3 regions of the Serratia sp. 121840015-1 genome follow, and region 1 is predicted to be linked to each of the others. Evidence: riboswitches for the same ligand, from Rfam matches in the RefSeq annotation. Region 1 holds a riboswitch; each other region holds the start of a gene.
What was found. Region 1 has a riboswitch for thiamine pyrophosphate ahead of ACUXAC_RS03350 (TenA family protein). Riboswitches for the same ligand answer to the same signal wherever they lie in the genome.

Region 2: another riboswitch for thiamine pyrophosphate. It lies ahead of thiC (phosphomethylpyrimidine synthase ThiC); the one in region 1 lies ahead of ACUXAC_RS03350 (TenA family protein).
Region 3: another riboswitch for thiamine pyrophosphate. It lies ahead of thiB (thiamine ABC transporter substrate binding subunit); the one in region 1 lies ahead of ACUXAC_RS03350 (TenA family protein).

What each region holds. Positions count from the first base shown of each region.
Region 1 is NZ_JBSEYF010000001.1:683,458-690,942, reverse strand. Features, by position in the region: gene ACUXAC_RS03365 (GlxA family transcriptional regulator) at 1-355, opposite strand, end outside; gene ACUXAC_RS03360 (SDR family NAD(P)-dependent oxidoreductase) at 482-1,216, opposite strand; gene ACUXAC_RS03355 (LLM class flavin-dependent oxidoreductase) at 1,230-2,252, opposite strand; TPP riboswitch at 2,403-2,505, shown strand; gene ACUXAC_RS03350 (TenA family protein) at 2,568-3,251, shown strand; gene ACUXAC_RS03345 (ABC transporter ATP-binding protein) at 3,248-3,988, shown strand; gene ACUXAC_RS03340 (ABC transporter permease) at 3,985-4,752, shown strand; gene ACUXAC_RS03335 (ABC transporter substrate-binding protein) at 4,788-5,723, shown strand; gene ACUXAC_RS03330 (transporter substrate-binding domain-containing protein) at 5,724-6,464, opposite strand; gene opgB (phosphatidylglycerol--membrane-oligosaccharide glycerophosphotransferase) at 6,751-7,485, shown strand, end outside.
Region 2 is NZ_JBSEYF010000013.1:3,029-10,513, forward strand. Features, by position in the region: gene purD (phosphoribosylamine--glycine ligase) at 1-301, shown strand, start outside; gene ACUXAC_RS26175 (DUF1481 domain-containing protein) at 351-1,022, opposite strand; gene hupA (nucleoid-associated protein HU-alpha) at 1,059-1,331, opposite strand; gene ACUXAC_RS26185 (YjaG family protein) at 1,521-2,111, opposite strand; gene nfi (deoxyribonuclease V) at 2,160-2,846, opposite strand; gene hemE (uroporphyrinogen decarboxylase) at 2,856-3,920, opposite strand; gene nudC (NAD(+) diphosphatase) at 3,959-4,726, opposite strand; gene ACUXAC_RS26205 (Rsd/AlgQ family anti-sigma factor) at 4,828-5,331, shown strand; TPP riboswitch at 5,371-5,495, shown strand; gene thiC (phosphomethylpyrimidine synthase ThiC) at 5,610-7,485, shown strand, end outside.
Region 3 is NZ_JBSEYF010000002.1:447,430-454,914, reverse strand. Features, by position in the region: gene ACUXAC_RS15595 (MFS transporter) at 1-520, opposite strand, end outside; gene sgrT (glucose uptake inhibitor SgrT) at 675-848, opposite strand; gene sgrR (HTH-type transcriptional regulator SgrR) at 939-2,600, shown strand; TPP riboswitch at 2,638-2,756, shown strand; gene thiB (thiamine ABC transporter substrate binding subunit) at 2,814-3,800, shown strand; gene thiP (thiamine/thiamine pyrophosphate ABC transporter permease ThiP) at 3,776-5,383, shown strand; gene thiQ (thiamine ABC transporter ATP-binding protein ThiQ) at 5,370-6,074, shown strand; gene ivbL (ilvB operon leader peptide IvbL) at 6,163-6,276, shown strand; gene ilvB (acetolactate synthase large subunit) at 6,388-7,485, shown strand, end outside.

The DNA.
Region 1 (7,485 bases):
CTTCGGCCAGCAGCAGAGCCCCGCCGCAAACGGAAGCGATACGGCGCGCCTGCGGGGCCGCGCGGCGCAGCCAATCCGCCACCAGGGCGCCCTCTTCTTCGGTCGCCCCCTTGCCGGCGACAATGACGGTATCGCGCGGCAGGGCCGGATCGAGATCCGCCAGGCGATGGTCGGCCAACAGGCTCAGCCCGGACAGGCCGTGTACCACCCGATGGGATTGCGTGGTGGCGACCGCGATCTGATACAGCGGCGCTTCGGCAGGGCTCAGACGGTTAGCCTGCATCAGGATATCGGCGATGCCCGCCGCTTCGAACAGCATGCCCCCTTCAGGGACGATAATCAGGAATGTATGCATGGCGATAATAAGAAGAACGAGCAAAACAGGTCAGACAGCCACTGTATAAGAAAAGCCTCACCGATTCACCCTGCGGGCATAAAAAAGCCCGCCGGCAAGCACCGGCGGGCCAACAAAGCACTGCCCTCAAGCCTGCGGCAGGCTCACCCCACCGGCGCGCGCCAACTGCGCCAGCAGCGCCGTTTGAAACGCCTCGTCGTGTACCGCCGCGTGGGGATCGAACCGTTGCTGATGGTGCCAATAGCCGCCGGACGCCAGGGCCTGCGGCTCATCGCTGCTCACCAACCACGCCTGCGTCACATGCCCCAGCGCCAGATCGTCGGGCGCGTCCGCGCCGCCCATTTTGGTCGGCACCCAGCCGGGATCGACCGCGCTGCTGATCACGTCAGGCCACAGGCGCGCCACGGCGGCGGCCAGCGCAGTGACGAACAGCTTGCTGTCCGAATAGGAGCCCGCAGCGCCGCCGAGCCAGTCTACGCCGTTCAGTTCCGGCACGCCGTCAAAGTGCATGCTGCTGCTCAGGTAGACGATGCGCTTGGGGCGTTCGATCAGGGCCGTCAGCAGGTAAGGCGCAATCACGTTCACCGGCATCACCTGCGGCCCGGTAAACATACCGGCGTTGTGGATCACCGCGTCCGGGCGGCCGAGGCGGTTGACCTGCTCGGCAAGCTGCCGGATCTGCTGCACATCGGACAGATCGCCGATCGCCGCCTGCGCACCGCGATCCAGCAGATCGCGCACCGCGTCCAAACGGCCGGGCTCACGCGCATGCAAAATCACCTGATGCCCTTCGTCCAACAGCGTTTGCGCGGCGGCGCGGCCCAGCCCGTCTACCGAACCGGTAATGAAAATGCGTGACATGTCACTCCTCCGTTTAGCGCCAGCCGAGCGCCGGCGCGACATGGGTTAAAATCGATTCGATCACGTGGGCGTTGTAATCCACGCCCAGCTGGTTAGGCACGGTCAGCAGCAGCGTATCCGCTTCGGCGATGGCCTCGTCCTGCGCCAGCTGCTCGATCAGCACGTCCGGCTCGGCGGCATAGCTGCGGCCGAAGATCGCCCGGGTCTGCGCGTCGATATATCCGAGCTGATCGCCCTCCTTGCCACCGCCGCCGAAGTAGTTGCGATCCCGCTGATCCACCAGCGCGAAGATGCTGCGGCTCACGGAAACCCGCGGCTCATGCGCGTGGCCGGCCTCTTGCCAGGCGGCGCGGTAGGCGCGGATCTGCTTGGCCTGCTGGATGTGGAAGGGTTCGCCGGTCTCGTCGTTCTTGAGCGTCGAGCTTTGCAGGTGCATGCCGAGCTTCGCCGCCCAGACGGCGGTGGCGTTCGAACCGGCGCCCCACCAGATGCGATCGCGCAGCCCGGCGGAAAACGGCTCCGGCCGCAGCAGCCCAGGCGGATTCGGGAACATCGGCTGTGGATTGGGCTCGGCGAACCCTTCGCCGCGCAGCGCTTCCAGGAACACTTCGGTATGGCGGCGGGCCATGTCCGCGTCGCTCTCGCCGTCGGCCGGGGCATAGCCGAAATAGCGCCAGCCGTCGATCACCTGCTCCGGCGAGCCGCGGCTGATGCCGAGCTGCAGCCGCCCGCCGGCGATCAGATCCGCCGCGCCGGCGTCTTCCACCATGTACAGCGGATTTTCATAACGCATGTCGATCACGCCGGTGCCGATCTCGATGCGTTGGGTTTTGGCGCCGATGGCGGCCAGCAGCGGGAACGGCGACCCCAGCTGGCGTGCAAAGTGGTGTACGCGAAAATAGGCGCCGTCCGCCCCCAGATCTTCGGCGGCAACCGCCAGATCGATGGACTGCAGCAGCGCATCCGCTGCGGAACGGGTGCCGGACTGGGCGGAAGGCGACCAGTGGCCAAACGAGAGAAAACCAATCTTTTTCATCGGGAATCGTCCTCAAAGGCAAAATCATCGGCCTACAGTGACAAAAATCGCGCGCTCTGCGCCAGCAAAATCGCCCCCGATCGCACTAAACGAACCGATTGCCACCGCGCCGCCCGGCGATTGTAATCAAAAAACAAATGTCGTATAACAGGCAGCTCCGAGGGGTGTCCTGTTACGGGCTGAGATGGCGCAAGCCGAACCCTTTGAACCTGATCTGGGTCATGCCAGCGAAGGGACGGTTAGGCAACAACGCTCTCACCCGTTGCCTGTTCATACCCCAGCGTGCCCGGATCTCCACTGACTCAAGGAGGTCCCATGTCCATCACCACCCTGTTCGAAAGCGGTCTTTACGGCCGGCTGCGCCAACAAGCCGGCAGCCACTGGCAAGATTACGTCGATCACCCGTTTCTGCAGCAGCTGGCCGCCGGCACCTTGCCCGAACGCGCTTTTCGCCGCTACCTGACCCAGGACTACCTGTTCCTGCTGCACTTCGCCCGCGCCTACGCACTGCTGGTCAGCAAGCTACGCACCCTGCCGGAAATGCGCGCCGCCACGGCGTCGCTCAACGGCATCGTCGCCGAACTGCCGCTGCACGTGGCCTATTGCGCCGAATGGGGGCTGAGCGAAGCGCAAATCGCCGCCCAGCCGGAAGCGGCGGAGACCATGAACTACACCCGTTACGTGCTGGATATCGGCCATGCCGGCGACGCCCTCGATCTGCTGGCCGGCCTGCTGCCCTGCGTGGCCGGCTATGCCGAAATCGGCCTGCGGCTGTTGCACGACCCCGCCACCAAAATGGAGGGCAATCCTTACGCTTCCTGGATCCGCAACTACGGCGACGAGGGCTATCTGGCCGGCGTGCGCGCTGCCATCGAGCTGCTGGAAACCGTCGGCCACCAGCGCGGCGCACCAGGCCGCTTCACCGAGCTGGCGCAGATTTTCACCACCGCCACCCAGCTGGAATCGGCATTTTGGCAGATGGGGCTGAACGCCTCATGACCTCCCCGCTTCTCCCGCCCGGCATCCAGGTGCGGGATCTCAGCCTGCGTTTCGGTCAGCAAATCGTCTTCGACCGGCTGAGCTTCGACATCGTCGGCGGCAGCTTCGTCGCCCTGCTCGGCGCCAGCGGCGCCGGCAAAACCAGCCTGCTGAAGATCATCGCCGGCCTGGAACGGGCGACCTCGGGCACGGTGACCGGCAGCGACGGTTTGCCGATCGCCGGGCGCATCGCCTACATGGGGCAAAAAGACCTGCTCTACCCGTGGCTGACCGTCGAGGAGAACGTCGCCCTCGGCTCGCGGCTGCGCGGCGAAGTGACGGATCGGGCGTGGGCGGCGCACCTGCTGGAGCGCGTGGGCCTGGCCGCGCATGGCCGCAGCCTGCCCGCCGCGCTGTCCGGCGGCATGCGCCAGCGCGCCGCCATCGCCCGCACGCTCTACGAACGCCAGCCGATCGTGCTGATGGACGAACCCTTTTCCGCGCTGGACGCCATTACCCGCGCCGAGATCCAGAGCCTGGCCGCCGAACTGCTGGCGCAAAACACCGTGCTGCTGATCACCCACGATCCGATGGAGGCCTGCCGCCTGAGCCACCGGCTGCTGGTGCTGTCGCCCTGGCCGCTGGGCCTCGACGATACCCACCGCATCAGCGGGCAACCACCGCGCGCGCCGGATGACGCCGACCTGCTGAAAAGCCAGGCCGAACTGCTGCAACAGCTGGTGAGGGCCGCGCAATGAATATTACCAAAGAGCGTGGGCTTACCCGCCTGCGGCGTGGGCTGACGGTGTTTGCCGGCCTGCTGCTGCTGTGGTGGCTGGCGGCGCAAAGCGGCATTCCGGCCTTTCTGCTGCCCACGCCGAGCGCGGTAGCGCAGGCGCTGTGGGACGGGCGTGGCTATCTCGCCTGGCACACGCTGGTCACCGCTTCGGAGATCGTCAGCGGGCTGGCGCTGGGCGTGCTGCTCGGTGCGGCGCTGGCGCTGTGCATGATCTTCTCGCCGCGCCTGCAGCGCTGGCTGATGCCGCTGGTGCTCACCAGCCAGGCGATACCGGTGTTCGCTCTGGCGCCGCTGCTGGTGCTGTGGTTCGGCTTCGGCATGAGCGCCAAAGTGGCGATGGCGGTGCTGGTGATTTTCTTCCCGGTGGTGTCGACCTTTTTCGACGGGCTGCGCCGGGTCAACAACGACTATCTCGATCTGGCGCGCACGATGCGCGCTTCGCGCTGGGCGCAGCTGCGGCACGTGCGGCTGATGGCGGCGCTGCCGGCCTTCGGCTCCGGCCTGCGCATGGCCGCCGCCGTCGCGCCGATCGGCGCCATCATCGGCGAATGGGTCGGCTCGGCCGAAGGGCTGGGCTACGTGATGCTGAACGCCAACGCGCGCATGCAGACCGACGTCTGCTTCGCCGCGCTGTTTATTTTGGTGCTGATGACCGTGCTGCTGTGGGCTGCGGTGGATGCGCTGCTGCGGCGCCTGATCGCCTGGGCGCCGGAAAACGACTGATGATTGCAACCATAACCAGGGATAAAGGAACGACCATGATCAAACAAACCGTTTGCGGGCTGCTGCTCGGCGCCGCCATCACCGGCCAGGCCGGCGCGGCCGAAAAGCTGACGCTGGTGCTCGACTGGTACATCAACCCCGATCACGCGCCGATTATGGTGGCCGAGCAGATCGGCGCCTTCAAGGCCGAAGGGCTGGACGTCAAGATCGTGCCGCCGTCCGATCCGGCGCTGCCGCCGCGGCTGGTGGCCGCCAAACAGGCCGACCTCGCCATCACCTATCAGCCGCAGCTGCATTTCTTCGCCGATCAGGGCCTGCCGCTGATGCGCGTCGGCACGCTGATCAACACGCCGCTGAATACGGTGATCGCGCTGGATAAAAACATCACGTCGCCGGCGGATCTCAAGGGCAAAACGGTGGGTTACTCGGTCAGCGGCATAGAACAGGCGACGCTGGCCACCATGGTCGAACACGAGCACCTCAAGCCGCAGGACATCAAGCTCATCAACGTCAACTTCCAGCTGACCAGCGCCCTGCTGGCGGGCCAGGTCGATGCGGTGATCGGCGGCTACCGCAACATCGAAGCGCTGGAGCTGAAGCTGCAGGGCAAGACGCCGGTGGTGTTCAACGTCGAAGATTACGGCGTGCCGGCCTACGACGAGCTGATCATCGTCGCCCACCGCGATGCGGTGAACGAGCCGAAAATCCGCAAGTTCCTCGCCGCGTTGAAGCAAGGCAGCGACTACCTGCATGCGCACCCGCAGGACACCTGGCTGGCGTTCGCCAAGGCGCACCCGGAGCTGAATACCGAGCTGAACAAACAGGCGTGGCAAGCCAGCCTGCCGCTGTTCGCACGCGATCCGGCCAAGCTGGATCGGGCACGCTACCAGGCTTACGAACAGTTCCTGTTCGACAACAAGCTGATCAAGAAAATCACGCCGGTGGAACAGTACGCGGTGGAGCTGGACTGATCACGCCGAGGCGGCCGGTGGCGCCACCGTCACCTCGCCCTGGCCGCTGCGCTGCAAGGCCGCCTTCACCAACCCGTTGGTCTTGCAGCGCTCGATAAAATCGTTCACGTAGGCGGCGCCCTGAGTTTTTTGCCGCGGCACCGCCATCGCCTGCCGGATGGCGGTGAAGTGCCCCTCCAGCACCCGGTAGCCGGGATGGGCGGCCGCAGCGGCCAACAGCGGCTGGCGCACGCCGGCCGCCGCCTCCAGCCCCCGTTCGAAAAACAGCGCGATCGCCTCGGCGGAGGTTGCCGCCCGCACCAGCTGCGCCTGCTGCAGCGTGCGCGATAAAAACAGATCGTACGCCGCCCCCTGGCCGACCGCGATGCGCACCTCCGGCCTGTCGAGCTGCGCCACCTCAAAGTAAGGCGCGTCGTTCGCCACCAGATAGGTTCCCTCGATGATCACGTAGGGCTCGCTGAAGGCGATCTGCGCCGCGCGCACCGGCTCGATGGCCATAAACGCCAGGTTCCAGGCGCCGCTGTCCAGGTCGGCGAACACCTTGCCCGCCGCGTCATAGGTGACCAGTTCGAGCGCCACGCCCAGTTCCTGGGCCAGCGCGGCGGCCAGCTCCACCGAAGCGCCTTGCGGTTTGCCACCGGCCCCGGCCTGTGCCAGCACCGGATTGCCGTAGTTGATCGCCGCGCGCAACACGCCTTGCGGGGCCAGATCGTCGAGTACCGCGGCGGGAATCGTCTGCATACTTCCTCCTGAATGGCTGATGGGCGCACCGTCGTGGCGCTCATTAAGCGTAGAGCGAAACCTCCGACCAGCAAGCTTTCGCCGCCGAGGCCGCCGTCGGCGTGATTAACGTCACACTATTGTCATAAAAATGTACAATAGCCGCCGCTCGTCGGCCGTAGCGGGAGATCGCGCGTTGTTCCGCCGCCGGCAATAGGCTATACCCTTCACTTTTCGCGCCGCGGCACGCTCGGCGGCGCAAACCAGGGCAGCAACGGTTTTATTTCAATCAGACAAGGTTTGGCGGATGGTTTTAGCAGTCGTTTCGTTTGTTCTCTTTTTGGCGTCGATTTTGATTTATCGCACCCGGGCCGCCGCCAACCGCTGGTGGTTCGCCATTCTGCTGACGCTGCTCGGCAGCTATCTGGTGCTGAACGTCATCCTGATCGCCAGCAACTACTTCACCGGCGACGGCATCACCGACGCGGTGATTTACACCGTCACCAGCAGCCTCAAAGGCGCGGGCATCAGCAAATACGTGCTGCCGTTTATCGGCCTGCTGGCGGCGTTGGGGCTTATCTTCGCGGTGCTGGCCCGCAGCCTGCTGCGCCGCAAGGCCAAAGGCAGCAGCGTGGCCTACAGCGTCGTCGCCGTGCTGCTGGCGCTGTTCTCGGTCGGCACCACCCCGGCGTTTCAGGACATCTCGCTGCTGGTCAAGAGCCAGATCGTCGGCGATACCGCCGATTTCACCACCTACTACAAGGCGCCGAAAAAGACCGTGCAGGGCAAGCGGCCGAACCTGGTGTACATCTATGCCGAGAGTCTGGAGCGCACCTACTTCGATACCGAGCTGTTTCCCGGCCTGGCCGACGAGCTGAACGCCCTGCGCACGGACAGCATCGATTTCAGCAACACCCAGCAGCTGCCGGGCACTGGTTACACCATCGCCGGCATGGTCGCCTCGCAGTGCGGCATTCCGCTGTTCGCGCCCTTCGACGGCAACGCCTCCAGCGCGGTCTCCACCTTCTACCCGGAGAACGTC
Region 2 (7,485 bases), on a different contig from region 1:
ACGCCCTGCGCTCGGCGTAGTGCTGGCGGCCGGCGGTTATCCGGGCGACTATCGCAACGGCGAAGTTATCCAGGGATTGCCGCAGCAGGAAAGCGCCGACGGTAAGGTCTTCCATGCCGGCACACGCCTGCAGGGCAATGACGTCGTCACCAGCGGCGGCCGCGTGCTGTGCGTAACCGCGCTGGGCGACACCGTGGCGCAGGCGCAGCAACGTGCCTACCAGCTGGCCGAAGGCATTGAGTGGCCGGGCAGCTTCTGCCGCAAAGACATCGGTTATCGCGCGATTGCGCGCGGCAAGTGATTTGACCGTATAAGGTCATGACGAGAGGCTCCGCAGCGCGGGGCCTTTTTTATAGCTGGTCTTCTTTCGGTTCCCAGCTGCAGAAGTCGTCGTTCGCCACCAGCAGCAGTTCGCTGCCTTCGGGCGCTTCCAGCCAGGCAACGCTCACCGGCCGGCTGCTGCTGCGGGCACGCTTCTCGATCCAGACGATGGAGGCGGCATCCAGCCCCGGTTTCATGCGTTGGCCGTCGCAGGTTTGCACCTCGCCCTGCATCCAATGCCCCTGCAGCAATTTCACCTTGCCGGCGCGCAGCGCATTGCTCACTTCGAGGATCCGCCGCGCCTGATATTGGTACAGGGCGATTTCATCGCGGGTCAGCGGTTCGCGGCGTGTCGCCAGCTGGCGCTGCATAAAGCTCACCGTGCCGTCGTCGGCAAAGCGCAGTTGAATAGAGTCGCGATCGCCATCGGCGTCGTTACGTTTGATTTGGCGCAGCACGTCGCCCTGATAGGTGTATAGCGTGGTGATGGTACCCGGACCGCGGTAAGGGCTGTAGACACTGACCAACACCTGCGGACGATGTTGCTCATCGTCTTTACGCCACAGGCGTATCACGCCCTGATCGGCCACAAAGCCGCTGGCGGTAAAGCTGGGAATATCGGAATGGGAACTGCAAGCGCTCAGGCCGACGGCGATGCCTACGGCCATGAGCGCCCGACGAGTAAACAAAAGGGGCGCCATCGCCCCTCTGTTTAATCTTTTCACCGAGGCGCGGTCTTATTTAACAGCGTCTTTCAGTGCTTTGCCAGAAACGAACGCAGGCACGTTGGCTGCTGCGATTTTGATTTCTTTGCCAGTCTGCGGGTTGCGGCCAGTGCGCTCGCTACGATGGTTTACTTTGAAAGTACCGAAGCCAACCAATTGTACTGCATCACCTTCTTTCAGAGACTCAGTAATAGCAGCCAGGGTGGATTCCAGAGCCAGTTTAGCTTGTGCTTTGGAAAGGTCAGCCTTGTCCGCGATTACATCAATCAGTTGAGTCTTGTTCATAAGTTATCCTTACAGTGTGTTTATCGTTTGCAAAGCATCGAGTGCGACGGATATGCCGATTGACAGCACTCTCCTGCATACACGCACCGATAGCCACTTTTTTTACGCCCCCCAAATGTAGACCAGACAGGGTGCGGATGTGAAGCCTTAAGGCATGACAAATCAGGCGTTAAATCACGTTTTGTTGCCTTATTGCGCTAAATTTATCCCGATGTTGCTGACACCCGCCTCTCGCAGGTCGGATCGCAGCCCCTTGATCAGGTCTATATCGCGCTCTTCACAGGCGTCCAACAGGCGGAAAATTTCCCATTGAATGTCCCATTCTTCCTCTACCGCAGGCAAACTTTCCAACTCTTCGTCGGTCATTTCCTTACCGGCTTGGGTCATTTCCAACATCGCCACGGTGCGAATCGATGTTTCGCTGATGGCGATGGCGTGCTCCAGCGTCTCCCCGCCGAGCCGCGAATGGATCAGTTCCCCTAATGCGATACAGGCATCAATTGCCGGGTAAACGCCGTAAAGATCGTAATCTTCCGCCGACGGAATCGCCTCTTCCAACTTCTCGAGCTGGCTGTCGAAGTTGACCTTGGCATCCTTCACTACCAGCGTTTCCCACACCAAATCCAGAATGCGGCGATAAACCGCCGGATCGCCGAACTCGGTCTGTTTGCAGAACATCTGGTAATTCGGGTACATACGCTCGCACAAACTGGCCATAAAGGTCAAATGTTGCCAGGCCTCGAGCCGTTCCAGGCGTAAATGAATCGGGTTACGTAGCATGCTTTACTCTCTTACGCGTTATCTGCGGCGCAGTGTACCCGAAATCGCTCATGGCGACACCTCCGGATGCTGCTGCAACCACCGCTGAAACGCCGGACGACGCGATGCGATGGCGTCGGCCCAACGGGTCGGCTCCGGTAAACGGTAGCCCGCCATACAGCGTTGCACCCACGCCAGCGCGCTGTCGGCGCCCACGCGATGCCCGGTAGAGATGAACAGCGGGTTGCAACGCGCCTTGCTGCGCCACACCCAGCCCAGCTGTTCACCCTTATCTTCCAACGGCGCCAGCGCGCCGACGGCGGCGTCCAGCGGCGCAAATTTGCCGCACAGGCGCTTCTTGGCCACGCCGATGGTCGGCACATCGACCAGCAGACCGAAATGGCTGGCGACGCCGAGACGCCGCGGATGCGAAATGCCATGCCCATCGACGAAGATCAGCCCCGGTTTCTGCTGCAGCTGCCCCCAGGCGGCCAACAGCGCCGGGTATTCGCGAAACGACAGGAAGCCCGGGATGTAGGGCATGACGGTGGCGATGCGCGCCACCTGATACTCCACCAGCTCCAGCGACGGATAGCGCAGGATGGTGATGGCGGCGCGCGTCACCGCCCCTTCTTGTTCGAAGCCCACGTCGGCGCCGGCGATGAAGGCCGGCGGTTCGGCCGGCAGATCGTCGTAGCGAATGACTTCAGCCGCGCGCCGCAGCTGTTCGGCGCGCAGGGCCGCCATATCGGTCACATCGGATCCTTAACGGTGGTATTTCGCCGAGTGCGCGTGTACCGCCTCGACGAAGGCGCCGGCGTGCTCCGGCGGCACATCCTGATGGATGCCGTGGCCCAGGTTGAACACATGGCCGTTGCCGTGGCCGAAACCGGCCAGAATGGTCTCCACTTCTTCCGCGATGCGCGCCGGGGAGGCATACAGCATCGACGGATCCATATTGCCCTGCAGCGCCACTTTGTCGCCCACGCGCCGACGCGCGTCGGCGATGTCGGTGGTCCAATCCAGCCCCAGCGCATCGCAGCCGGTGGCGGCCATCGCCTCCAGCCACTGCCCGCCACCTTTGGTGAACAGCGTCACCGGCACGCGGCGACCGTCGTTTTCACGCAGCAGCCCGTCGACGATCTTGTGCATGTAGTGCAAAGAGAACTCGCGATAATCGCGCCCGGTCAGTACGCCACCCCAGGTGTCGAACACCATCACCGACTGCGCGCCGGCTTTAATCTGGGCATTGAGGTACAGGATCACGCTGTCCGCCAGCTTGTCCAGCAACAGGTGCAGCGTAGCCGGTTCGGCATACATCATCTTCTTCAGCTTGGTGAAGGCTTTGCTGCTGCCGCCTTCGACCATATAAGTCGCCAGCGTCCACGGGCTGCCGGAGAAGCCGATCAGCGGCACTTCGCCCTTCAGTTCGCGGCGAATGGTGCGCACCGCATTCATCACATAGCCCAACTCCACTTCCGGATCGAACACCGGCAGCTTGTCGACGTCGGCGCGGCAGGTAACGGGGGAGCTGAAACGCGGGCCTTCGCCGGCTTCAAAGTAAAGGCCGAGCCCCATGGCGTCGGGAATGGTGAGAATGTCGGAGAACAGGATGGCGGCGTCCAGCGCATAGCGGCGCAGCGGCTGCAGCGTGACCTCGCAGGCCAGCTCCGCGTTCTTGCACAGCGACATGAAATCACCGGCCTGGGCGCGGGTCGCCTTATACTCCGGTAAATAACGACCGGCCTGGCGCATCATCCATACGGGGGTCACATCCACCGGCTGGCGCAACAGCGCGCGCAGGTAGCGATCGTTCTTCAACTCAGTCATTTATGGGGCTCCCTTAATAATCTGCCGGCCATTGTACATTATTCTGCCCGGCACAGCGCCACGGTGTCCTCAATCAACCGGCGCGCCACGGTACCGGGCGGCGGCAACAGCGGCAGCTGGTCGTAGCGATACCAGCCGGCGTTGAGCAGCTCCTTGGGATCGTGGCGAATGTCACCCTGATGGTAATCGGCCATAAAGGCCATCATCAGCGAGTGTGGGAACGGCCACGGTTGTGAAGTGACGTAGCGCAGGTTCTTGATTTCAATATTGCTCTCTTCCATCACTTCGCGCGCCACCGCCTGCTCCAGCGTTTCGCCCACTTCGACGAAGCCGGCCAGCACCGTGTGGATACCACCGCGATGACGCACGTGTTGCGCCAGCAGGATCTGATCGTCGCGCCGAATGGCGACGATCACGCAGGGTGCAATCTGCGGGTAGTACCGCTCTTTGCAGTGGCCGCACAGACAGGCGCTTTCGGTGCGGCTGAGGTGCATTTCATGGCCGCAATAGCCGCAGTAGCGATGAGAGCGGTAGAAATCCGCCAGCTGCACGCCGCACCCGGCAAGCTGGAACAGACCGCGATCCTGATCCAACAGCTGACGCACCGATCCCATCTCCCGCGGCATCGCCTGGCGCACCAGCCAGACCGGCGCGCCCTCCCATTCACCGATGGTGCGCGCCATGTGGCCCCGCAGCCCAAGAGCGGCGGCCGTCCCCGACGGCAATTCACCGTTCGGTAACCAAAGTTTGCTTTCATGGCTGACGATCCACCAGCCGTTTTCATTGCCCGTTAATGCAAGTTCCATATCGTTGTTGCACAACCTCAGCTTCACTGGCACTCTACAAATCGGCTTTGTTACATTTTAATAACTTACCGGTTACTTTTATTACTTACACGGAGTCAAACATGCTCAACCGTTTGGAAAGGCTGACTCAGCGCGTTGGCGGTAGTAATGAATTAGTTGATCAATGGCTTCAGGCCCGCAAACAGTTGCTGGTCGCCTACTGCACGCTGGTAGGCCTCAAACCGAATAAAGAAAAGCATACGCCGCTGAATGAAAAAGCGCTGGAGAACTTTTGCCACAACCTGGTGGATTACCTCTCCGCAGGGCATTTTCATATCTATGACAGAATTATCAAACAAGTGGAAGGCGCAGCCAGTCCGAAAATGTCGCTGGCGGTGAACATCTACCCCAAGCTGTGGGCCAATACCGAACAGATCATGGCGTTCCACGATCGCTATACCGAAGTGGATATCGATCAGGAGGTTTGTCTGGAATTCCACCAGGCCCTGTCGGATATCGGCGAAACGCTGGCGGCGCGCTTTGCGCTGGAAGATAAGCTGATCCAGCTGGAAGCGGAGGCCGCGCAGCAACCGCTGCCGGACCAGGCGCTGGATCCCGCACGTTAAAATTTTATAGTTTTTTTTCTTATCCCTCCTATACTGGGGGGCATCTTGTCGGAGTGCCTAGCGCCTGATTTGTTCATCGAATCAGCCAGGCTGAGACCGTTAATTCGGGATCCGCGGAACCTGATCGGGTTAATACCCGCGAAGGGAACAAGAGTAATCTATCGCCACAGGCACGGCCTTCCCCTTGCGGGCGCCCTGCCTTATCGGCCACCATCATTACTCCCTCCGAGCTCCAGACAAGCAACTTTCCCAACCCAACACACTGGTAGGAACTTGCTATGTCTAACGTTAATCCACCGCGCGCCCGTAAAGCGCAACGCGAAGCCGCCCAGCAGTTTATCGACACCCTGCAAGGCATGGCTTTCCCGAACTCACGCCGCATCTATCTCCAGGGCTCGCGCAGCGATATCCAGGTGCCGATGCGCGAAATTCAGCTCAGCCCGACCCTGCTCGGCGGCAGCAAAGACCATCCGCAGTATGAACCCAACGAAGCGATCCCGGTGTATGACACCGCCGGCCCCTACGGCGATCCGCAGGCCGAGCTCGACGTGCACGCCGGCCTGGCCAAGCTGCGCGCCGGCTGGATCGACGCGCGCGGCGATACCGCCACCCTAAGCGGCGCCAGTTCCGGCTTTACCCAACAGCGGCTGGCGGACGAAGGGCTGGATCACCTGCGCTTCGAACATCTGCCGCTGCCGCGCAGGGCGCTGCCGGGCAAATGCGTGACCCAGCTGCACTATGCCCGCGCCGGTATCGTCACCCCAGAGATGGAGTTCATCGCCATCCGTGAAAACATGGGGCGCGAGCGCATTCGCGGCGAGGTGCTGCGCCACCAGCATCCGGGCCAGGGCTGGGGCGCCAACCTGCCGGACAACATCACGCCGGAGTTCGTGCGTCGGGAAGTGGCCGCCGGCCGCGCCATCATTCCCGCCAACATCAACCATCCGGAGGCGGAGCCGATGATCATCGGCCGCAATTTCCTGGTGAAGGTGAACGCCAATATCGGCAACTCGGCGGTCACGTCGTCGATCGAAGAAGAAGTGGAGAAGCTGGTGTGGTCCACCCGCTGGGGCGCGGACACCGTGATGGATCTCTCTACCGGCCGCTATATTCACGAAACCCGCGAGTGGATCCTGCGCAACAGCCCGGTGCCCATCGGCACCGTGCCGATCTACCAGGCGCTGGAGAAGGTCAACGGCGTGGCGGAAAACCTCACCTGGGCGATGTTCCGCGATACGCTGCTGGAACAGGCGGAGCAAGGGGTCGACTACTTCACCATCCACGCCGGCGTGCTGCTGCGCTACGTACCGATGACCGCCAAACGCCTGACCGGCATCGTGTCGCGCGGTGGCTCAATCATGGCCAAATGGTGTCTGTCGCACCATCAGGAAAACTTCCTCTATCAGCATTTCCGTGAAATCTGCGAGATCTGCGCCGCCTACGACGTTTCGCTGTCGCTCGGCGACGGCCTGCGCCCCGGCTCGATTCAGGACGCCAACGACGAAGCCCAGTTCGCCGAGCTGCATACGCTGGGCGAGCTGACCAAAATCGCCTGGGAATACGACGTGCAGGTGATGATCGAAGGCCCGGGCCACGTGCCGATGCAGATGATCCGCCGCAACATGACCGAAGAGCTGGAACACTGCCACGAAGCGCCGTTCTACACCCTCGGCCCGCTGACCACCGATATCGCCCCGGGCTATGACCATTTCACCTCCGGCATAGGCGCGGCAATGATCGGCTGGTTCGGCTGCGCCATGCTGTGTTACGTCACGCCGAAAGAGCACCTCGGCCTGCCGAACAAAGAAGACGTCAAGCAGGGCCTGATCACCTACAAGATCGCCGCTCACGCCGCCGATCTGGCCAAAGGCCATCCGGGCGCGCAGATCCGCGATAACGCCATGTCCAAGGCACGTTTCGAATTCCGCTGGGAAGATCAGTTCAATCTGGCGCTCGATCCGGCCACCGCGCGCGCCTATCACGACGAAACCCTGCCGCAGGAATCCGGCAAGGTCGCCCACTTCTGCTCGATGTGCGGGCCGAAATTCTGCTCGATGAAGATTTCGCAGGAGGTGCGCGACTACGCCGCCGCCCAGGAAGCTGCCAAGCCGATCGAAGTGCAGCTGACCGGCATGGAGAAAATGTCCGCCGAGT
Region 3 (7,485 bases), on a different contig from region 1:
ACATCACGGTAAAGCCGTAGTTCAGCGCCAACGCAAACGACAGCGGCGGGCCGATCACCCAGGCCAGCGAAAGCTGGGCGCGCATCACCGAGCTGAACATCACCACTTCACGCGCCTCGCTGTCGGCGTATTCCCGCGCCAGGGCGAAGATCTGCGGCATGGCGGTGTTGGCGATCGCCGCCATCAACACCCCGGCGGTGATCAGCGTCAGGTAATCGCGGTTAAAGGCGAACAGCAGGCAGTTGCCGACCGCCATCAGGCAGCACAGCAGGATCAGCCTGCGCCGGTCGCCGCGGGTGTCAGAACGTTTGGCCAGCAGGAAGCTGACCACGATGCCGGCCACGGCGTTAGCGGTGTAAAACAGACCGACCCACAGCGGCCGCACTTTGACCTCGGTGGTCAGAAACAGGCTGAGCGTCGGCGTCAGCAACGCGCCGGCGATGCCGGAGAGAAAAGCGATCAGCAGGAATGCGGCAAAGATGGGGTTGATGCGCAGTGACAACCGGCTCAGGCGTTGCATATCGTCTTCCCTGACCTTAAAGCAGAAGAATGAACCTTAGGTCACGGCGAGAAAAATGCAAGCATATCGCCATGACCACGCATAAAAAAACCAGTGGGTCGCCCCACTGGCTGGTGAAACAGCACCATTACTCAGAAACTTGTTGCCGCCGCCCTTACAGGTGCTCGCGATACTGCTTATCGGTCATCTCTTTGATATCCCACTGGGTCAGGTGCGCCAGCATCGCCAGCCGCGCCTGTTCGGGCACCACGCTCAGCCAGTCGGCGCGCTGGCGGCGCACCGCGCTGAAATAGCGTTGATAGAACTGTCTGGATAAGAAAGCTTTCATGATTACGCCCTCCCCTTTCATTGATGAAAATTATCGGCGTAATATAGGGAAAGATAAATTGACGAGTTGAGGCGGGAGCGTTCCTCTTTTATGTCCACGTCCAGATTGCAGCAACAGTTCATCCGCCTGTGGCAGCGCTGTCACGGTGAAACCACTGACACCACGCTGCAGGATCTGGCGGAGGTGCTCAGCTGCTCGCGGCGCCACGTGCGCTCCCTGCTGAGCGCCATGCAGCGGGAAGGCTGGCTCACCTGGCAGGCGGAGTCGGGGCGCGGCAAGCGTTCACGGCTCACGTTCCACTACACCGGCCTGGCGCTGCAGCAACAGCGGGCCGAGGAGCTGCTGGAGCAGGACCGCATCGATCAGTTGGTGCAGCTGGTGGGCGACAAAAACGTGGTGCGCCAGATGCTGCTGTCGCAGCTGGGGCGCAGCTTCCGCCAGGGTAAACACATCCTGCGGGTGCTCTACTACCGGCAGCTGTACAACCTGCTGCCCGGCTCGGCGCTGCGGCGTTCGGAGACCCATTTGGCGCGCCAGATCTTCAACGGCCTGACGCGCATAAATGAGGAAAACGGGGAACTCGAGTCCGATCTGTCTCACCATTGGCAGGCGCTGACGCCGCTGCACTGGCGGTTTTACCTGCGCCCGGCGATCCATTTTCATCACGGCCGCGAGCTGGAGATGGCAGACGTCATCACTTCCCTTTCGCGACTGACCTCGCAACCGCTGTTCTCGCATATCGAGAGCGTCACCTCGCCGACGCCGTTCGTTATCGACGTGCAGCTGCGCAGCCCCGACCACTGGCTGCCCTGGCTGCTGGGCAGCGTGCAGGCCATGATCCTGCCGCGCGAATGGCGTGAACTGCCGGATTTCGCCCGCCATCCGGTCGGCACCGGCCCCTACCGCGTGGTGCGCAACCTTCCCAGCCAGATGAAGATCCACGCCTTCGACGACTATTTTGGCTACCGGGCGCTGATCGACGAGGTGAACATCTGGGTGCTGCCGGAGTTTTCCGAAGAGCTGGTGCACTCCGGCGTGCAGCTGCAGGGCGATGAAACCGGCAACAGCGAGCTGGAAAGCCGGCTGGAAGAGGGGTGCTATTTCCTGCTGTTCGATCAGCGTTCTCCGCTGGCCGCCGACCCCGCCATTCGCAGTTGGCTGTGCGAATTGATCAACCCCATTTCGCTGCTGAGCCACGCCGGGCCGCTCTACCAGCGCTATTGGTCGCCGGCGTACGGCCTGCTGCCGCGCTGGCACCACAACCGCACGCTGGCGCAGCAGCCCAAGCCCGCGGGCCTGACCGAACTGACGATGACCCACTTCAATGAACATTCGGAGTTTCACGCCATTCGCCAGGCGATCGAACCGCTGCTGGCACAGCACGGCATCCGCCTGATCGTGCAAAGCGTGGATTACGCCACCTGGCACCAGGGCGACGCGCGCAGCGATCTGTGGCTCGGCAGCGCCAACTTCTATCTGCCGCTGGAGTTTTCGCTGTTCGCCACGCTGTACGAACTGCCGCTGATGCAGCATTGCATGAACGAAGATCTGGCGCAGGACGCAGCGCTGTGGCGCGCCAACCGCTTGCCGCTGGCCGAGTTCTGCCAGCGTCTGGTCAGCAACCACCAGCTGCACCCGCTGTTCCACCACTGGCTGCAGCTGCACGGCCAGCGCAGCATGCGCGGCGTGCGGATGAACACCCTCGGCTGGTTCGACTTCAAGTCCGCCTGGTTTGCCCCGCCGGAGGCATAAGCGCCTTTCGCCCGGGTCGGTTAATCTTTACAATAGCGCCGTCTCAACGGGGTGCGGTAAGTCGGGCCGCGTGATAAGCCCGATTTTCCGCTGAGAGCACACCCGTCGAACCTGATCCGGTCAATACCGGCGGAGGGATTTGAGCCCAGCGAACCGGCGACGCCGCCTCGCCCCCTCAGATGCCCTTGCCCCCTTATTTTTCAGGAGTGCAACGTGGTCAAAACATATCTGCCCTGCTTATTGCTGCTGTGTGCCGCGCCGGTTTTCGCCAAGCCGACGCTGACGGTTTACACCTACGATTCCTTCGCCGCCGACTGGGGCCCAGGCCCGGCGGTGAAAAAAGCCTTTGAAGCCGAGTGCGACTGTGAACTGAAGTTCGTCGCGCTGGAAGACGGCGTCTCGCTGCTGAACCGCCTGCGCATGGAAGGCAAGAACAGCGCCGCCGACGTGGTGCTGGGGTTGGACAACAACCTGTTACAGGCGGCGCAGCAAACCGGCCTGTTCGCGCCGAGCGGCGTCGACACCGCCAAACTGACGGTGCCGGGCGGCTGGCAGGACGCGACCTTCGTGCCATATGACTACGGGTACTTCGCTTTCGTCTACAACAAAGAAAAACTGAAGAACCCGCCAAAAAGCCTGCAGGAGCTGGTCAGCAGCGATCGCAACTGGAAAGTGATCTACGAAGATCCGCGCACCAGCACGCCGGGCCTCGGCCTGCTGCTGTGGATGCAAAAAGTGTATGGCGACAAGGCGCCGGCCGCCTGGCAGCAGCTGGCGAAGAAGACCGTCACCGTCACCAAAGGCTGGAGCGAAGCCTACGGCCTGTTCCTGAAAGGCGAAGGCGATCTGGTGCTCAGCTACACCACCTCTCCCGCCTATCACCTGATCGAAGAGAAAAAAGATCTCTACGCCGCCGCCACGTTCAGCGAAGGCCACTACCTGCAGGTGGAAGTGGCGGGCAAGCTGAAGGCCGCCAAACAGCCAGAGCTGGCGGAGCGCTTCATGCAGTTCATGGTGACGCCGGCCTTCCAGAACACCATCCCGACCGGCAACTGGATGTACCCGGTGATCAACACCCCACTGCCCGTCGGCTTTGAGCAGATGAACGTGCCGCATACCGCGTTGCAATACAGCGCCGAAGAGGTGGCCAAACAACGCGGCGGTTGGATCCGGGCATGGCAAACCGCCGTCAGCCGCTGATCCCCCGCTGGCTCTGGCCGGGGCTGCTGGCCGCCGGCGTGATCCTGCTGGTCGCCGCGCTGGCGATGGGCTCGCTGTGGCGTCACGCGCCGGACAGCGACTGGCGCGGCCTGTGGCAGGACAGCTACCTGTGGCACGTGGTGCGCTTCACCTTTTGGCAGGCGCTGCTGTCGGCGCTGATTTCGGTGCTGCCCGCCGTTCTGCTGGCGCGCGCGCTCTATCGCCGCCGTTTCCCCGGCCGGCAACTGCTGCTGCGGCTGTGCGCCATGACGCTGGTGCTGCCGGTGCTGGTGGCGGTATTCGGCCTGCTCAGCGTCTATGGGCGCCAGGGCTGGCTGGCGACGCTGTGCGGCTGGCTGGGCGTCGAGTATGGCTTCTCGCCCTACGGCCTGCAGGGCATTCTGCTGGCGCACCTGTTCTTTAACCTGCCGCTGGCCACCCGCCTGTTGCTGCAGGCGCTGGAGAATATCCCGGTAGAGCAGCGCCAGCTGGCCGCCCAGCTGGGCATGAATGGTTGGCAGCAGTTCCGCTTCGTCGAATGGCCGGCGCTGCGCCGCCAGATCCTGCCGAGCGGCGCGTTGATCTTCATGCTGTGCTTCGCCAGCTTCGCCACCGTGCTGTCGCTGGGCGGCGGGCCGCAGGCCACCACCATCGAACTGGCGATCTATCAGGCGCTGAGTTACGACTACGATCTGGGCCGCGCCGCCATGCTGGCGCTGATCCAGTTAAGCTGTTGTCTGGGGCTGGTGTTGATCAGCCAGCGGCTGAGCCAGGCGCTGCCGGTGGGCCATACCCACGCCCAGCGCTGGCGCAACCCGGAAGACAACCTGTGGCGGCGCGTCAGCGATTTTCTGCTGATCGCCGCCGCGCTGCTGCTGCTGCTGCCGCCTCTGCTGGCGGTGATCGCCGACGGCGCCAATCAGGCCGTCGTCAGCGTGCTGCGCCAGCCGGTGCTGTGGCAGGCGCTGTTCACGTCGCTGCGCATCGCCCTCGGCGCCGGGCTGTTGTGCGTGGCGCTCACGATGATGCTGCTGTGGAGCAGCCGCGAGCTGAAGCTGCGGCAGCACCTGCGCGGCGGCCAGGCGCTGGAGCTGAGCGGCATGGTGATCCTGGCGATGCCGGGCATCGTGCTGGCCACCGGCTTCTTCCTGCTGCTGAGCGATACGATCGGGCTGCCGCAGTCGCCCTATGCGCTGGTGATCCTCACCAATGCGCTGATGGCTGTGCCCTATGCGCTGAAGGTGTTGGAGAACCCGATGCGCGACCTCGCCGAACGTTACAACCCGCTGTGCCTGTCGCTGGATATCCACGGCTGGCAACGGCTGCGGCTGATCGAACTGCGCGCGCTGCGTCGCCCGCTGGCGCAGGCGCTGGCCTTCGCCTGCGTGCTGTCGATCGGCGATTTCGGCGTGGTCGCCTTGTTTGGCAACGAGCATTTCCGTACCCTGCCTTTTTACCTGTATCAGCAGATTGGCGCCTATCGCAGCAACGACGGGGCGGTGACCGCGCTGCTGTTGCTGCTGTTGTGTTTCCTGCTGTTTACCCTGATCGAACGCTTACCGGGGCGCCATGCTGACGCTTGAAAAACTGACCTATCTGTACGAACACCTGCCGATGCGCTTTGATCTGCGCATCCAGCCGGGCGAGCGCGTCGCGGTGCTCGGCCCCAGCGGCGCCGGTAAAAGCACCCTGCTGAGTTTAATCGCCGGTTTTCTGCCGGCGGCCAGCGGCCGGCTGCTGCTGAACGACGAAGACCACACCGCCACGCCGCCGGCCAAACGGCCGGTGTCGATGCTGTTTCAGGAGAACAACCTGTTCGCGCACCTGACGGTGGCGCAGAACATCGGGCTGGGGTTGGATCCCGGTCTGCGCCTGACTGAACAGCAGCGCCAACAGCGGGCGCATATCGCCCGTCAGGTCGGTCTGGAGGAGCACCTGGAGCGCCTGCCGTCGCAGCTTTCCGGCGGTCAGCGTCAGCGCGCCGCGCTGGCGCGCTGTTTGATTCGCCAACGGCCGATCCTGTTGCTCGACGAGCCCTTCTCGGCGCTCGATCCGGCGCTGCGCAACGAGATGCTGCAACTGCTGCAGACGGTGTGCGAACAGCGCAACCTGACGCTGCTGATGGTGTCGCACAACCTCGACGACGCCGCGCGCATCGCGCCGCGCACGCTGCTGGTAGTCGACGGGCGCATTTACTACGACGGCCCGACGCAGGCCCTGCTGGACGGCAGCGCGCCCGAAGCGCGCGTGCTGGGCATTTCGGGCAAAGCGTGATCTGACGCGCGTTTTTTATGCTGCGCCAATAAACCTGTTGTGCGAATTTTGCGCCTGTGCTTTTATAAAAACCTGACTTTTTTTACTGATGATAAGGTTCCCTGTGATCGCATCCTCGCTGACTTCGACCCTACTAGTTACCGCGCTACCAGCCGCGGTGGTCGTCGTGCGTGTGGTGGTGGTCGTCGGCAATGCGCCGTAGGGTCCGAATCAACGCATCGATTCCCAAACCCCGCCGGCGCAAACCGGGCGGGGTTTCTTGTTTTAGCACCCTGCCCAGAAAAGCTCACCGGCCTTGAGAAAGGACAGGAACATGGCAACTTCGGGCACGCCTCAACCGGGCACCAGCTTCACCGGCGCACAATTGATCGTTCATCTGCTGGAGCGGCAGGGCATCACCACCGTCGCCGGCATCCCCGGCGGCGCCGCGCTGCCGCTGTATGACGCGCTGAGCCAAAGCACCCGCATTCACCACGTGCTGGCGCGCCACGAACAGGGCGCGGGCTTTATGGCGCAGGGCATGGCGCGCGCCAACGGCAAAGCGGCGGTGTGCATCGCCTCCAGCGGGCCGGGCGCCACCAACCTGGTCACCGCCATCGCCGACGCCAAGCTCGACTCCATTCCGCTGGTGTGCATCACCGGTCAGGTGCCCTCCTCGATGATCGGCACCGACGCCTTCCAGGAGGTGGACACCTACGGCATTTCCATTCCGATCACCAAGCACAACCATCTGGTACGCGATATCCGCGAACTGCCACAGGTGATCGGCGACGCGTTCCGCATCGCCGAGTCCGGCCGCCCCGGCCCGGTCTGGATCGATGTGCCGAAAGACGTGCAGACCGCCACCATCACCCTGGAAGAGCTGCCGCCGATCGCCGTGCCGGACGCCGCACCGAGCTTCGATCCGGCGCTGGTTTCGCAGGCCGCCGCGATGATCAACCAGGCGAAACGCCCGATTCTCTACCTGGGCGGCGGCATCATCTGCGCCGACGCTCACCGGCAGGCGCTGGAACTGGCCGAACGCGCCGGTCTGCCTACCACCATGACGCTGATGGCGCTGGGGGCGATGCCGGTGGAACACCCGCTGTCGCTGGGCATGCTGGGCATGCACGCGGCGCGCAGCACCAACTTCATTCTGCAGGAGGCGGATCTGCTGATCGTGCTGGGCGCGCGCTTCGACGATCGGGCAATCGGCAAAACCGAGCAGTTCTGCCCTAACGCCGCCATCATTCACGTGGATATCGACCGCGCCGAGCTGGGCAAGGTCAAACAGGCCAACGTGGCGATCCATGCCGACGTCGGCCAGGTACTGCAACAGCTGCTGCCGCAGATCGACACGCAGCCGCGCAGCGCGTGGCTGAGCACCGTCAACGACCTGAAACGCGAGTTCCCGTTCAACATGCCGAACGCC